Regions from separate parts of the Modestobacter sp. SYSU DS0657 genome, predicted to be linked through region 3. Evidence: riboswitches for the same ligand, from Rfam matches in the RefSeq annotation. Region 3 holds a riboswitch; each other region holds the start of a gene.

Region 1 (5,254 bases), on a different contig from region 3:
GGACCTCTTTGGGCACCATCGGCAAGGGCCGGCGTGGGATCAGCACGCTGGGCTGGGTGCTGCGCGGCGCCGCCGCCGGTGCGGCCGGCACGACGGCGCTGAACGCCGTCACCTACCTGGACATGGTGACGCGCGGGCGGGGCAGCAGCTCGACCCCGGAGCAGACCGTCGAGGCGCTCGCCGACAAGGTGCACGTGCAGATCCCCGGCGACGAGGAGACCCGGCAGAACCGGGTGCAGGGGCTCGGCCCGATGACCGGGCTGGCCGCCGGCATCGGCATCGGGGTCCTCGCCGGGGTGGCCCGCGCCGCCGGGTTCCGCTCCCAGCCGCTGGTCGGGACGGCCCTGACGACGGTCGGCGTGCTGATCGGCTCCAACGGCCCGATGACCGCCCTGGGCATCACCGACCCGCGCACCTGGTCGACCACGGACTGGCTCAGCGACCTCGTCCCGCACCTGGCCTACGGTGCGGTGGTCAAGACGACGATGGACGCCTTCGACCGGTGACGGACCCCGCTGCCCCCCGCCACTCGCACGCTCGCGGCGATGACCCTGCAGCGGGGCCGTTTCCTCAGGCTCGCCCCTGCCAGCCCCGCGCGTCCACCCCGCCGGGCACCGGCGCATCGGGGTCGTAGGGCGTGCGGGTGAAGACGAAGGTCGCCAGGTCCAGGTGGTCCGGGGCGATCCGCAGCGTCTCCCCCGCGTAGTAGCCGTCCAGGCCCACCCAGGTGCCGTCCGCCCGCGCGGTGAACCGGCTGGCCCGGCCGGGGCGGCCGGGCAGCGGGCCCAGGTGCAGCAGCCGGTCGCCCTGCGCCCGGAGCACGTGCGGGGCCGGCCCCCAGAACCACACGCCGAGGACGTCCAGCGGCACCGGCGGGGGCGCCGGCGTCCAGGCGTCGACGACGCGCGGCTCGGCCGCCCGGAGGTCGGCCAGCAGCCCGGGGACGAGCGGGTCCAGCCCGCTGGTGGTGTTGGCCAGCATCACCGCGCCCGCCTGCTCGGCCCGGTCGACGAACACCCCGGCGAGGAACCCGGGCATCGAGCCGCCGTGGCCGACCAGCGTCACCCCGTCGGCGCGCACCACCTGCAGGCCCAGGCCGTACGCCGACCAGCCGGCCGCGGCGGAGTCGACCCCGGCCGGCACGGTCATCTCCTCCAGGGTGGCCGGGGAGACCACGTCGGCGGTGTCACCGAGCAGGAAGACGGCGCACCGCCCCAGGTCGGCCAGCGTCGCCCACAGCTGACCGGCCGCGGCCATCACCCCGGCGTCGTGCTCGGGTTCGGGCAGCACGACGTCGGCCCACGGGTGCACCGCGTGGCCCTGGGCGGCAGCGCCGCTGGGACGCGGGGTGGTGCGGGTCATGCCCAGGGGCAGCAGCACCTCGTCCCGGACGACGTCCGCCCACGGCCGGCCGCGGTGCCGGGCGACCAGCTCACCGAGCAGGCCGAAGCCGAGGTTGGAATAGTGGAACCGCCGGGCGGCGCCGAGCACCACGTCGTCGTCGCTGAGCGGCAACTCGGCCAGCGATCCGCCGGGTACGCGCTCCCACCAGCCGCCCGGGCTCTCCGAACCCGCCCCGGCGAGGTGGGAGAGGAGCTGACCGACCGTGCGGTCACCCAGCGGGGTGCCCGGCAGGTGCTCGTCCAGCAGGTCGTCGAGGCCCAGCGCCCCCTCGTCGCGCAGCCGCATCACCACCAGGGCGGTGACCGTCTTGCTGATGGAACCGAGGCGGTACTGGACGTCGGTGTGCGGGTCGGCGACGTCCCCGCGCCCGGCCGACCAGGCGAGCCCGCCGCCCCGGACGACGCCGGCGACCAGGCTGGGCGCCCGCCCGTCGCGCTGCACGCGGGCGGTGCGGGCCAGCAGGGTGCGGGCGGTGGAGGGCAGCACGGGCTCGGCCATGCCGGGAGGCTAGCCAGCCCGGGCGGCTGCGGTCTCCCCCACCGGCAGCCGGCCGGTGCGGCGGGCCCAGTGCTCGAACCAGAGGGTGACCAGCGGCGGCACCGAGGCGGCCAGCGCGAGGATGGTGGTGCCGAGGGACCAGCCGAGCACCCGCCAGGCGACGAGCGTCACCGCGACGTAGGCGATGAAGACCGCACCGTGCACCGGGCCGAACACCTGGACGCCGACCTCGGAGGTCTCCGGCACGTACTTGACGAACATCCCGGCGAGCAGCAGCACCCAGGACACCGCCTCGGCGACGGCGACGACGCGGAACGTGCGGGCGACGGGAGCGGGGGCGAGCAGTCGGGCAGCCACGACCGGGGACAACGAACCACCGGTGCCGTGGTCTCCCGGATGTGATGAAGGACCCCCTCCTCCCCACCCTTCGCAGGCTCAGGGCAGGACCCGGGAGGGGGCCGTTGCAGGGCGCGGAGACACCGGTGCCCCGGCCGCCGCGAGGCGACCGGGGCACCGGTGTTCGTGCTGGAGCGCTGGCGTCAGCCGGCGATCCGCCGCATCGCGGTGATGCTGCCCATCACGTCGATGCTGGCGACCTTGACGACGTCGCCCGAGGTCGGCGCGTGCACCATCTGGCCGTTGCCGATGTAGATGCCGACGTGGCTGACCGGGGAGTAGAAGGCGATGATGTCGCCCGGCTGCAGCTCGCCGCGGGAGACCGCGCGGCCCATGGTCGCCTGCGCCCGGCTGGAGTGCGGCACGGAGATGCCGGCCGCGGCGTAGGCGTACTGCACCAGGCCGGAGCAGTCGAAGGACCCCGGGCCGGCGGCGGCCCAGACGTAGGGCTTGCCCTGCTGGGCCATGGCGGTGCTGACCGCGGTCGCCGCGGCACCGCTGGAGGCGACGACCGGGGCGGACGGGGCCTGCGCGGCCGGGGCTGCGGCGCGGGCGGCGCTGCCGCCGCCACCCGAGCCGGAACCGGAACCGGAGCCGGCGGCCTGCTCGGCCGCCGCGGCCTCGGCGGCGTGCTGCCGCTCGGCCTCGGCCCGGGAGGCGGCCTGCTCCGCGGCGGAGAGCCGCTCGTACATCGCCTGGTACTCGGCGATCTGCTTGTTCAGGTCGGTGCGCTGCTGCTCGACCCGGTCCAGCTGGGCCTGCGCCTCGGTGGCGGCGGCCTCGGCCGCGGCCTGGGCCTCGGTGGCCTGCTCGTCGGCCGCGACGGCCTCGCCCAGGATCCCGTTGTTGTGGTCGGCGATGGAGCCCAGCGTGCCGACGCGGTCCATCAGCTCGTCGGCGGACTCGCTGGTGAGCATCGCCTGCAGGGTGCTCAGCTGGTCGCCGGTGTAGGCGCTGCGGGCGACCTCCCGGACCCGGTCACGGGCGCCGGCCAGGGCGGCCTCGGCGGCCTCGACCTGAGCGACGGCGGCGTCGACCTCGGCCTGCTTGGTCTCGAGCTCGACGCGGGCGTCGTTGAACTGCTCGGTGACGACCTCGAGTTCGTGGGCGCGCTCGGCGACCAGGGTGGCCGCCTCCGCGGAGGTGGTGGGCTCGGCCGCGGCGGGCGCGGGGGCCAGCAGGGTGGTGGCCACGAGGGCACCGGCGGCGAAGAAGGTGACGACGGCCCGGCGGGGAGTGGACCCGCGACGGGCAGGGTTGAGCGAACTCGCCATCTTCGGCGGGTGGTCCTTTCTTCCAACGTGCCGCCTACCGAGTTAGCTGACGGGTTCGGATGGGAAGACACCCGGCACGTGCGGCCCGGCTGGGCCGCGCAGTGCTTCACCCCAGTGCTGCGGTGGGTCCCCGGTCCCCTGGCCCGCCGGAGTGCACGGGCCGCGGAGTTCGGCGGCGGTCTGGTCGGTCGCCACCGAGAGGTGGCTGAGGTGCCCGTCCGGACCGCGGACCACCGTAAGGGCGTTATGGGCTCGTGACAAAGGCTCTTTGCGATTTTGTTGAGAAACTCCGTGCGTGTGCTGCAACACGCTCACCGCGCGTGATCGGCGCGCCGGGATTGTGGACCGCCGACGTCCACGGCCCCGGTCTCGTCCGCGCCCGGGACGCCGACACGCGTCCTGAACTGGGCACCCACCGTCGGCGCCGGACGGTCCGGCCGCCGGCCCCGGACCGCGCCACCACGCACCCTGCCGGCCCCTTCCCGTCACGCTCCGCCAGCGGCTCCGCACCCCTGCGCCGCCACCGCACCAGGGGCTGGGCGTTCCCCCGGCGCGGCGGTCGCCGGCCCTGGCCCGGGCACCTGCTAGAGGGACCCGGAACACGGCGCGCCAGGATGACCCGGTGCCGACCCTCGCCACCGCTCCCTGGGACGACCCGGACGTCGTCGCGCTGACCGCCGCCCAGCAGGTCGAGCTGCGCGCCCGCTACGACGGCGCCGGCGAACCCGGGGTGCCGCCGTCCGCCGCCGACGTCGCGGTGGTGCTGCTCGCCCGCGACGACGACGGCACCCCGATCGGCTGCGGCGCGCTGCGCCCGCTGGGGCCGGACGAGGCGGAGATCAAGCGGATGTACGTCGTCCCCGGCGCCCGTGGGCGAGGGGTGTCCAGGCTGCTGCTCGCCGGGCTGGAGGCCGAGGCGGTGACCCGCGGGTGGACGACGGTGCGGCTGGAGACCGGCGTCCGGCAGCCGGAGGCGATCGCGCTGTACCGGTCCACGGGCTACCGGCCGGTCGAGGCGTTCGGGCACTACGTCGGCGCCGACGACCCGCACGCGGTCTTCTTCGCCCGGGAGCTGGCGTGAGCACCGCGGCCCGCTACGACGCGGTCGTGGTCGGGGGTGGGCACAACGGACTGGTCGCCGCCGCCTACCTGGCGCGCGCCGGGTGGTCGGTGCTCGTGCTCGAGCAGCGGGACGTGCTCGGCGGCGCCGCCATCAGCCAGCAGGTGTTCCCCGGCGTCGACGTCCGGCTCTCGGCGTACTCCTACCTGGTCAGCCTGCTGCCCGACCGGATCGGCACCGACCTGGGCCTGCCGCTGGACCTGCGGGACCGCGCGGTCGCGTCCTGGACGCCGCTGCGCCGCGACGGCCGGCACCGCGCGCTGCTGGTCGAGCGGGACGAGGGGCCGGCGACGGCGGCGTCGTTCCGCGCGCTCACCGGCGGGGACGCCGAGCTGGCCGGCTGGCAGCGGTTCTACGGCCGGCTGGCCACCCTGGCCGAGGACCTGGCGCCCACGTTCACCGAGCCGCTGCCCAGCGAGGCAGAGCTCGCCGGCCGGCTGCGCGACCCGGGCATCTGGCACGACCTGCGCGAGCGTCCGCTGGCCGACGTCGTCGCCGACCACCTGTCCGACGACGACGTGCGCGGCATCGCCCTCACCGACGGCCTGATCGGCACCTTCGC
Region 2 (5,254 bases), on a different contig from region 3:
GTCCTGGTGGGCTCCGGCGCCGTCTTCGGGCTCGCCATCTGCGCGCTGGCGATCGCGCCCAACGCCTACGTCGCAGTGGTCGTGCTCCTCGCCGTCGGCGCGTCGATGCTCGCCTTCCAGACCACCAACCAGTCGCAGCTCATCGCCCTGTCGGACATGGAGTACCACGGGCGGGTGCAGGGGCTGATCATGCTCAGCTTCAGCGCGTTCGGTATCGCCGCGCTCCCGCTGGGCCTGCTCGCCGACCTCATCGGGCTGCGGTGGACGCTCAGCGGGATGGGCGCCGGCGTGCTCGCCTTCGTGGCCCTGTACGCCGTCCTCAGCCGGCGGAGGATGGCGACCGCGAGCCGGCTGCGCGACCTGGGCTGAGCCACCGGCCGCAGCGGTCCGGGCGGGGCGGGGTCAGCGCCAGTCGACGCCGGGCAGGGTGGCGCTCCAGGACTCGGCGATCTGCCCGTCGGCGACCCGGTGGACCACCAGCCAGGTGACCACCGAGGTCTGCCCGGTCTCGAGGTTCAGGCCGGTCGTGGTAGCCCGCGTCCAGATCCGGTCCTCGGCGGTCACCTGGTCGTCGACGGTCGTGGCCGGGTCGTGCAGCAGCTGCCAGGACTCGCGGACCTCCCGCTTGAACTGCGCCCGGGTCAGCGACCGGGTACCGGCCGAGGAGTGCCGCACGTAGGGCTCGGCGATGAGCTCGTCGATCACCGTCAGGTCGCGCCGGTTCCACAGCCCGTCCCAGTAGCGCTGGACGATCGAAGTCAGTGCCTGCTGGTCCACGGGGCGATGCTAGGGCCGCCGCGCGGCGGAAGGGCGCAGTCGCTCCCGCGGAGGCTCCCGCTCACCCCGCCCGGAAGTGATGTCTGCGGCGCCAGAGGGTAGTGCCCTGAGAACGGCGACCTACTGGAGGGAACGACATGGGCCTCATCTCTGGACTCATCAAGGCCAACCTGCTCAAGCGACTGCTGAGCCGGTTCACCGGAGGCCGGCGCGCCTGATCGCCGGTCCGGCGACAGCGCCCCGCCGCAAAGCGGCCCGGACGGCCCCGGTTGACCTCCTTTCCGAGGAGGGCGGCCGGGGCCCTTTTCCGTCTCCCGGCCGGTGGCGGGGTACCTGGACCGGCCGCCGCCGACGCCCGCTGAAGCCGCGGTGGCACGCGCGCCGAGTGACTGCGGTGGGTCACGACATACCGACGCAAAGTAGGTTGAGTCTGCAACCGAACTCGTGAGCGGACGGCGGTGCGGCCGGTGCCCACGGCTGGCGTGCGGGCAGGTCACGAACGGTGGAAAGGGCAGGCCAGGCGCGTCCGGCCGGCCGTCCGGCGGCGGCCGAGGAGGTGCGTCGGCACCCCGGAATCAGCCCCTCCGGAAGCCCGGCGGAGGGGATCGGGGGGATTGCCGTGGCCGATCGCCGTCTGCCTACCGTGCGCTCGTCCACCGACTGCGGAGGACCCCGGATGGCGGCCCGCCGAACCTGCCCACCGCCACGGGACCAGACGACACGACGGGCAGGCGCGGGGGACCCACGCGCAGGACCGGGCCCTCGGGCCCTGGGGTGAAGCCGCATCCGCGGCCGGGCAGCTCTCGCCCGAACCCGACAGCTAACTCCGCAGGCGGTGAGAGGCGCACATCCATGGCACAGCGACACCCGGGACGGCACCTCCGTCCCACCCGGCGCCCGAGCATGGCGTCCGTGACCCGGCCCGCTCTGACGATCGCGGCAGCAGTGGCCGTTCCCCTCGCGGTGGCCGCCCCGGCGCATGCCGCGGAGCACACGGTCGCTCCCGGCGACACCCTCAGCACCCTCGCCGCGGCTCACGGCACCACCTGGCAGACCATCTACGCGGAGAACGCCGGCACCGTCGGCGCCGACCCGAACCGCCTGCGCGTCGGTCAGGTGCTCACCATCGGCGGTACCGGTGCGGCACCGGCGGCTCCGGCGATGGCCTCGCAGAGCGCGTCGGGGGAGTACGTCGTCCGGGCGGGCGACACCCTCGGCAGGATCGCGGCCGCCCACGGCACCACCTGGCAGGAGGTGCACGCGCTCAACCGGGAGGTCATCGGCGGGAACCCGAACACCCTGCGCGTGGGTCAGCGGCTCGCGATCGGCGGCACGGTGGCTGCTGCCGCGACTCGGGTCGCCGAGCGGCCAGCCAGCCGGAGCGCGGACCGTGCGGCTCCGGCGGCTCCGGCGGCTCCGGCGGCGAGCGCGGGGGCCTACGACGTGTGGGCTCCGCACGTCCGCCCCGCGGTCCAGGAAGTCGCCGAGCGGTTCGGCGTCGGGACGGTCGTGACCCGGCCCGGCCACAGCCCGACGCAGGACCTCGCGGCCGACTTCATGGTCCACACCGACCGGGCCAAGGGTGACGCCGTCACCCAGTACGTCATCGACAACGCGTCCCGGTTCCGGGTCGAGTACGTGATCTGGCAGCAGCGGATCTACCAGGTCCGCACGGGCACGTGGCAGGGCATGGCGGACCGGGGGTCGCCCACCGCCAACCACATGGACCACCCGCACGTGTCGTTCCTGCCCGGCTGACGCCCACCGTGGTGGGCCGCTGAGGCCGGACCGTCGGACGAGCGCCCCTGCCCGGCTGTGACCGGGCAGGGGCGCTCGTCCGATCCGGCGCCCGGCTGCCGGTCCGCGCGGTGCGCCCGACAGCGCGGGTGATGTGATGACCCGGCCGGCGCTCTCCCGGACTCGTCACCCGGTTGCGGCCGGCACCGCAGTGGCCACCGCTAGACGAGAGCGTGCGCTCCGCGACTCGCGGGCGCCCTGTGCATTCGGCCCTGGCGTGAGCCAGGCATCTCGTGTCGGAGAGGCGACGCGATACTCCCGCACACGGTTCCAACCCGTTGGCTCAGGTCGTCACTCGCCCGGAACCAGGCTGCCCCGGGCGAGGTCGAGGACCTCCGCCAGGGCCAGTCGGCTGCCCGAGGCGAACAGCTCGTCGAACCGCGCAGATCCGGCCGCCGCGCGCACTGCGTCCACCAGGTCGCCGTCCCCGCGCATCGACGCGTACACCCGGAGCCCTGCGCGACGACGCAGGCCCTCGGTCGCCCCGGCGAGCAGTCCGGCCCGCTCGTCGTCCCCCTCGGCGAGGGACATCGCGGAAACACCCGCAAGTGCCAGGCAGAGGCAGTGCGTGCTGTGCCCGGACTCGCTGAGGTCGAGCGCCTCGCCGAGGAGAGCGCGGGCCTCGTCGAGATCGCCTCGGCCCACTGCGAGCCCGGCCAGGACCACCCGCGACACGGCAGCCAGCCAGGGGGTGTCGAAGCGATCCGCCAGGTGGTGCGCCTCGGTGGCGTGGCGCAGGGCGTCGGCGGGATCGCCGAGGGCGGCCTCCACGGATCCGGCGGTCACCAGCGCGAACCCCGTCCACATCGGCTCGTCCAGACCGCGCAGCCGGTCGAGGGCGGTGCGCAAGCCCCGCCGGGCGCCGCCCAGGTCGCGGACGAGCGCCGCGGCCCAGGCGAGGAGCAGGCGCGACACGGCGTCCAGGTACGGGTCCTCGACCTCGCCGATCAGCGCGGTCAGCCGCTCGCTGGTCGCCCGGACGGCCGTCGCGTCGCCGACCTCCAGGGCGGAGACCAGGGCCGTGCTCAGCAGTTCCGCGCGCGAGGCTGCCGGCAGGCCGTCCTCGGTCGGCAGCAGCTCGGCCACCCAGGAGCGGGCCTCGCCGATGATCACGTCCCCGAGGCCCAGGAACGGCCAGAGGACCCGGAACGGCGACAGCACCCGGAACAGGTGGGGGAGCGGCGCCCGGTCGTGGGCGAGGTGCCAGCGCACCGCGGTCACGACGTTGTCGCTCTCCCGGACGAGGATCTCGGCGCACGCCCGCTGGCGGAAGCCGCGCAGTGGCCGATCGGCGCTCTCGGCCAGCGCCCGGTAGTGCTCGGCGTGGCGGCGACGCACCTCGTCGACGTCGGGACGCGCCGCCAGCCGTTCGGCGACGAAGGCGCGCACCGGGTGCAGCATCCGGGGTCGCGGCCCCGTGGGCCGCACCGCGACGTGGATGAGGCTGTGGCGAGCCAGGCTCTCGGTCAGGTCCAGCACCCGGTCCTCGTCGAGGCCGGCGACGTGGGCGGCGGCCGCGAGGCTCCAGCCGTCGGCGAACACCGCCAGCACCTCGAGCAGCGACCGCTCCGCGTCGTCGAGCATGCCGATGCTCCAGTCCACCGTCGCGCGGAGGGTGCGCTGCCGTTCCGGGAGATCGGCCGCGCCCGTACCGAGCGTGTCGAGGGAACGGGAGAGCCGGCTCAGCACCGTGCCCGGGTCGAGCAGCTGCACGCGGGCGGCGGCCAGCTCGATGGCCAGCGGCAGGCCCTCCAGGCGGCGGCAGATCTCCACGACGGCCTGGGCGCCGTCCGCGGTCAGCGCGAAGCCCGGGCGCACCGCCCGGGCGCGCTCCAGGAACAGCCGCACCGCCGGGTTCTCCGCGACGTCCGGCAGGTCCGACGTCTCCGGGACCGGCAGCGGGGGAACGGGGTACGCCTGCTCGGCCTGCACTCCCATGACGGTCCGGCTGGTCGCGAGCACCGCCAGTCCGGGGCACCGGGTCAGCAGCTCGGCCAGCTCGGGGCCGGCCGCGACCAGGTGCTCGAGGTTGTCGAGGACGAGCAGCCACCGGTCGCGCCCGAGGAGGTCAGCGAGGGCGGGCACCGGCGTGGTCGCGCCGGCGAGGTCGGCCCCCAGGGCCCAGCCGATGCGTGGCACGACGGCGGCTGGGTCGGTCAGCTCGGCGAGCGGGACGAAGACGGTGCCCGCGTCGAACCGTTCGCGCAGCTGCTCGGCGGCGGCCAGCGCCAGGCGGGTCTTGCCGATCCCGCCCGGTCCGGTGAGGGTGACCCACCGCCGGCCGGAGCGCGAGAGCAGGTCCGCCACATCGGCGACCGCCTGCTGCCGACCGACGAGCGACGTCGTGCTCACCGGGAGCGGCGCGAGCGTGAGGACGGACCGGGCGACCGGACGCGCCGCCGTCGCACCCGCGACCGCCGGAGCCGCCGGCGCGGTGGGTGCGGCGGTGAACCGCTCGCTCAACAGCTGGGCGAGATCGTCGCGGACCAGCCGGCCCAGCTCGGCGGGGGTCCGGAACGGGCGGTAGGCCGCCTCCCGCCCGATCCGGCGGATCAGCTGCGTCAGGCGCGGGTCCCGGTCGGGAGCGGGTGTCTTCAGGTACAGCAGTCGCGGCATCCCCTGCGACAGCTCGAACTCCTCCTCCAGGCCGGAGACGTCCAGGCCGGGGACGAGCTCGCCG
Region 3 (5,254 bases):
GCGGAACGCGCCGGGTCAGCCGGCCCGGATCGCCGAGACGTCGAACTCCACCTGGATCCGGTCGCTGACCAGGACACCACCGGTCTCCAGGACCGCGTTCCAGGTGAGCTCCCAGTCGCTGCGCTTGATCGCCAGCGCACCCTCGAAGCCGACCCGCGTGTTGCCGAACGGGTCCAGCGCCGAGCCGGTCAGGGTGAAGTCGATCTCGACGGTGCGGGTGACGTCCTTGATGGTCAGGTCGCCGGTGACCCGGTAGACCTCGTCGTCGACCTGCCGCACCGCGGTCGAGTCGAAGCGCATCTCCGGGAACCGCTCGACGTCCAGGAAGTCCGGCGAGCGCAGGTGCGCGTCGCGGTCGGGGGCGCCGGTGTCGATGCTGGCGGTGCGGATGCGCAGCGACACGGTGCTGGCACCCGGGTCGGCGGTGTCGAGATGGGCGGTGCCGGCGAACTCGGTGAACGCGCCGCGCACCGTCGTCACCATCGCGTGCCGCGCCCGCACGCCGATGCGGGTGTGCGCGGCGTCGACGACGTAGTCGCCGGTCACGTCGGCCAACGCGGCCGTCGCGGCGTCGAAGTCCGAGGCCGCGGGCTCGGGTGCCCGGTGCTTGCCCACGGTTCAGCCCTCCTGGTCGGGGTGGTCCACCCGGTGATCCTGACCGATGGGGGTGACATTCGGGCAGGGCGGTGACGTGCTGGGCACGCGAGGAGGGGCCGCCCGGTGCGAGCGGCCCCTCCTGGTCGGTGCTGGGTCGATCAGTACCAGCCGGCGGACTGCGACTGCGACCACGCGCCGCACGGCGAGCCGTACCGGTTGTTGATGTAGATCAGGCCGGCGTCGATCTGACGGTAGCCGTCGGAGGTCTTGGCGATCCCGGTGCCCTTCCAGGTGGAGTCCAGGAACTGCGGGATGCCGTAGGCGGTGCTGCGCGGGTTCTGCGCGTTGGGGTTCCAGCCGCTCTCCTTGCCCCACAGCTTCTCCAGGCAGGAGAACTGACCGGCGTCCCCGCCCAGCTGGGACAGCGCGTAGCTCTGGAAGGAGCCGGCCGGCGCGGCGGGAGCCGGGGCGGGGGCGGGGGCACCGCCACCGGAGGGCCGGGAGCTGGACTGCGACCGCGGGGCTGCAGCCGCAGCCGCCTGCTCGGCCTTGCGCGCCTCCTCCGCCTTGCGCGCCTCCTCGGCCTGGCGCGCCTCCTCCGCGAGCCGCGCCTCCTCGGCCAGCCGCGCCTCCTCGGCCAGCCGCGCCTCCTCGGCCAGCCGCGCCTCCTCGGCCAGCCGCGCCTCCTCGGCCAGCCGCGCCTCCTCGGCGGCGACAGCGGCGGCCTGCGCCTGCTGGGCGGCGGCCTCGGCCTCCTGCCGCTGGCTGCGGTCGGCCGCCAGCGCCCCGAGCCGGTCGCCGACCTGCCCCTCGGCGACGACGGTGCTGGCGTGCTGGGCGGTGAGGCCCAGCTGGGTGGCGATGCTCACCGGCTCGGGCGCCGCGGTGGCCTGCGCGCCGGTCTGCCCGCCCACGACGACGTTCACCACGACCGCGCCGACCGCGGCGGCGGCCAGGTACATCGCCGGACGGCGCAGGCCGGCCGGGGGCGCCAGGCGGCGGGCACGACGGGAGGTCTCCTCCCCGGCGACGGGGAGGACCGTGGTGGGCAGGTCTCCGTCGGCCGGCAGGTCGTGCCCGGCGTGGTCGTGCGGGATGGCGCGTGGGGACATGAAGGAGGGGGCTCCGGGCTCTTCCGTGGCCGCCTACCGGGTTAGCTGACGGATTCGGGCGGGAAGGCGCCCTACCCGGCCGGGCGCGTGCCCGGGCGGGATTCACCCCAGTGCTTCGGTGGGTCCCCGGATCGCTGCGGACAGCGACTCGGCGGCATCCGGCGCGGGCTCCCCGGGTGGGGACGTGACGTCCGGCCGGACCTGCCCACGGTAAAGCGCTTTACGACCTCGTGACAATGCTCCGTCGCCAGTTCGTCGGGATGTGCCACGGCGCCCCTGGTCAGCGCGGTGTGATCCGTCCCGCAGGCCGCACCGGTCGCACCCGGCTCAGGGCAGGCGCCAGACCGTCGTCCGGCGGACCTCCCCGCCGTCGGCGTCCGGGACGTCGTGGGTGGCGGCCGGCAGCAGCCCTTCCCGCGGCAGGTAGGCGCGGCCCGGGTCCCCGAGCAGGACGGTGGCGCCGCGCAGCCAGTGGGCGCCCAGGTACGGCAGCACCCGGGCGGTCATCTCCCGGTCGTAGCAGACGTCGCCGGCCAGCACGACGTCCACGTCCGGTCCGTCCTCGCCCAGCACGTCGCCCACCACCTCGACCCCGGTGACCCCGTTGAGCTCGGCGTTGAGCGCGACCGCGGCGTGCGAGTACGGGTCGACGTCGCTGGCGACGACGCGCGCCGCCCCGGCGAGCCGCGCCGCCACGGCGACCAGGCCGCTCCCGGCACCGAGGTCCAGCACCCGCTTGCCGGCGACGAGCTCCGGGGTGTCCAGGACGTACCGGGCCAGGGCCTGGCCACCCGGCCAGGCCGCGGCCCAGAACGGCGGGTCCTGGCCGGCGCCGCCGGCCTCGGTCTCCATCGCCTCCCACAGGGCGACGACGTCGTCGGCGACGTGCAGCTGCACCTCGGGCACCAGGGTGGGCCGCTCGACCCGGGTGTGGGCCTGCAGGAAGGACGGCGGGACGCGATCGGGGGCGGGCACCCGGACAGTGGACACCCACGGGCCCGGCCGCGACCCGCCGGGGTGGTCAGTCCTCGCGGTCGCTCCGGACCACGGTGACGGGGCAGGGCGCGTGCCGGGTGACCTGGTCGCTGGTCGAGCCCAGCAGCAGGCCGGCGAAGCCACCGCGGCCGCGGGCACCCACCACCAGGAGGTCGGCCTGCCGGGCGGCGGCGATGAGCGCCTTCACCGGTGCGGTGTGCGCGACGTGGCAGGTGACGCCCGCGGCGCGGTCCTGGCCGAGCGCCGCGACGACGTCGGCCTCCAGGTCGGCCTGGACCGCCTTCTCGTAGTCGCTCACCGGCGGGACGTACCCCGGCGACCAGCTGGCCGGCTGGGGCGCGGTGGCGATCCGCCAGGCACGGACGACGTGCAGCGGCCACCCGGCCCGCTCGGCCAGGCCGGCCGCCCACACGAGCGCCTCCTGGGCGCACCCGGAACCGTCGTGGCCGACGACGACCCCGCCCTCGACCGCCCCGGTCGACGTCACCGCGGGCGCCACGTCCCCAGCCGCGTTGCCCATGGCCTCGTCGACCTCCGCCGCGAGCGCGTCCCGCGTGCCGTCCTGCTCGGTCACCGTGTCCTCCTGTCCGTGCCCGGCCGTCCCATGGCCCTCACCGACGACCGGGCTGCTCGCACCAGCCTGGCCCACCGGGCCGCCGGTCGCACAGAGCCGGAGGTCCCGGGTCAGCCGCCGTCCCGCACGAGGTGCACCGCGGCCTCCTCCGCCGAGGCCGCCCCGCCGTCGATGCCCTCGTCCTCGGCGTACAGCTCCGCCTCCCGGTCGACCAGGCCGTCGTCGTCGGCGTCGGCGAGCCGGCCCGCGCGGTCGTCGCCGACCTCGTCGTCGAGGAGCTCGCCGTCGGTGCCGGCGTCGTCGCCCAGACCGTCACCCTCGTCGTCGCGGTCGTCGGTCCCGCCGTCGCGGAGCTCGCGGGCCAGCCGGCCGGAGAGGCTCTCACCGGCCTCCTCCTCGCGCTCGGTGGTGCCCCAGCCGGTCGACACCCACGGCCGATCGGGCGGGGACCAGCCGGCGGTGTCGTCGTCGGTGTCCGGTTCGAGGGTGTCCGAGACCGCGGCCACGGTGGCCGGGTCGGTGCCGTCGTGGTGCGTGCGCATGGCTGCCTCCGGGGGCCGGGCGGCGCGTGACGGCGGTCAGCATCCCCCCGCGCGGCCACATTCACCAGGGTGTCGGGGACGGGCTCTCGGATCGCGCCGTCGGCCGACCTGCTCTTGACTGACCGTCGCGACCGGCGCGCGCCGGTCAGCGGATCGAGGGAACGGAGGACCGGCGTCCATGGAGCACTTCACCATCGCCACCGTCGCCGAGCAGAGTGCCGACTTCCGTCGGGTGCTGTGGACCGGCGAGCACACCCAGCTGGTGATCATGACGATCCCGCCAGGCGGGGAGATCGGCGAGGAGGTGCACGACGTCGACCAGATCCTGACCTTCGTCAGCGGCACCGCCAGGGCCAAGGTCGGTGGCCAGGAGAAGAAGGTCGCGCAGGGCGACCTGGTGGTCGTGCCGGCCGGCAAGAAGCACAACTTCGTCAACGACGGGGTCAACCCACTGGTGCTCTACACCGTCTACGGGCCGCCGGAGCACGCCGACAAGGCCGTGCACAAGACCAAGGAGGAGGCCGACGCGCTCGAGGAGGCCGGCAAGGACGAGCCGCCGTCGAACGACTGATGCCCTCGGCTGCGGGGTGTCGGGCACAGTGAGGCCGTGACCCCGCAGCCCGGCATCGTCGCGCTCGGGACGCCCGAGCACTGCTACTTGGAGTTCGACCTGGCGCCCGACCTGGCGCCCGGCCGCTCCGCGGCGGACCTGGTCCGCGGGGTGGCCGGGCTGACCGGTCCGCTCTCCTCGACCGGCGGCGTGAACGTCGTCGTCGGCTTCCGGCCCGAGTTCTGGGCCGCCGTCGCCCCGGCCGACGCGCCCGCCGACACCGCGGGCCTCGACGAGCCGATCATCGGCGCCGGGACGGGGTGCGCGACGGGCCGACCGGCTACCTCACGCCGCTGACCGGGGCGTCCGACACCTGCCCGGCGGTCGAGGCGCTCGCCCGGTTCGCCCCGCCCGAGCAGGACTGACCCCGTTCATGTTCAGCCCACCGGCCACGGGTAGGAGTGCGGCAGCAGACGTCCGACCCACCGTCCGGAGGAGCACCCGTGGCACATCCGACCGTCGCCGTCCAGCTCGTGCAGATGCTCCGCGCCGCGGGGGTGGAACGGATCTACGGCGTGGTCGGTGACTCGCTGAACCCGATCGTCGACGCCGTCCGGCACACCGACGGCATCGAGTGGGTGCACGTGGCCAACGAGGAGGGCGGCGCCTTCGCCGCGGCGGCCGAGGCGCAGGTGACCGGGCGGCTGGCGGTCTGCGCGGGTTCCTGCGGGCCGGGCAACACCCACCTGATCCAGGGGCTGTACGACGCGCACCGCAGCGGGGCGCCGGTGCTGGCGATCGCCTCGCACATCCAGTCCCAGGAGATCGGGACGGCCTTCTTCCAGGAGACCCACCCGGAGCGGACGTTCCAGGACTGCTCGTC

Evidence for each region. Region 3 has a riboswitch for cyclic di-AMP ahead of ACI79A_RS10195 (aggregation-promoting factor C-terminal-like domain-containing protein). Riboswitches for the same ligand answer to the same signal wherever they lie in the genome.
Region 1: it holds a riboswitch for cyclic di-AMP, as region 3 does, so the genes downstream of both, ACI79A_RS03465 (NlpC/P60 family protein) here and ACI79A_RS10195 (aggregation-promoting factor C-terminal-like domain-containing protein) in region 3, are expected to answer to the same signal.
Region 2: it holds a riboswitch for cyclic di-AMP, as region 3 does, so the genes downstream of both, ACI79A_RS06495 (LysM peptidoglycan-binding domain-containing protein) here and ACI79A_RS10195 (aggregation-promoting factor C-terminal-like domain-containing protein) in region 3, are expected to answer to the same signal.

The regions. Positions count from the first base shown of each region.
Region 1 covers NZ_JBJHAG010000003.1:145,659-150,912, forward strand. Annotated here, with positions in the region: gene ACI79A_RS03450 (hypothetical protein) at 1-506, shown strand, start outside; gene ACI79A_RS03455 (serine hydrolase domain-containing protein) at 571-1,902, opposite strand; gene ACI79A_RS03460 (DUF3817 domain-containing protein) at 1,912-2,259, opposite strand; gene ACI79A_RS03465 (NlpC/P60 family protein) at 2,442-3,572, opposite strand; cyclic di-AMP (ydaO/yuaA leader) riboswitch at 3,588-3,757, opposite strand; gene ACI79A_RS03470 (GNAT family N-acetyltransferase) at 4,195-4,653, shown strand; gene ACI79A_RS03475 (phytoene desaturase family protein) at 4,650-5,254, shown strand, end outside.
Region 2 covers NZ_JBJHAG010000007.1:2,199-7,452, reverse strand. Annotated here, with positions in the region: gene ACI79A_RS06505 (MFS transporter) at 1-369, shown strand, start outside; gene ACI79A_RS06500 (ester cyclase) at 403-777, opposite strand; cyclic di-AMP (ydaO/yuaA leader) riboswitch at 1,511-1,607, shown strand; gene ACI79A_RS06495 (LysM peptidoglycan-binding domain-containing protein) at 1,690-2,535, shown strand; gene ACI79A_RS06490 (ATP-binding protein) at 2,866-5,254, opposite strand, start outside.
Region 3 covers NZ_JBJHAG010000013.1:48,166-53,419, forward strand. Annotated here, with positions in the region: gene ACI79A_RS10190 (YceI family protein) at 16-615, opposite strand; gene ACI79A_RS10195 (aggregation-promoting factor C-terminal-like domain-containing protein) at 756-1,709, opposite strand; cyclic di-AMP (ydaO/yuaA leader) riboswitch at 1,725-1,873, opposite strand; gene ACI79A_RS10200 (class I SAM-dependent methyltransferase) at 2,037-2,684, opposite strand; gene ACI79A_RS10205 (universal stress protein) at 2,731-3,279, opposite strand; gene ACI79A_RS10210 (DUF5709 domain-containing protein) at 3,390-3,821, opposite strand; gene ACI79A_RS10215 (cupin domain-containing protein) at 4,000-4,392, shown strand; gene ACI79A_RS10220 (hypothetical protein) at 4,429-4,728, shown strand; gene ACI79A_RS10225 (pyruvate dehydrogenase) at 4,875-5,254, shown strand, end outside.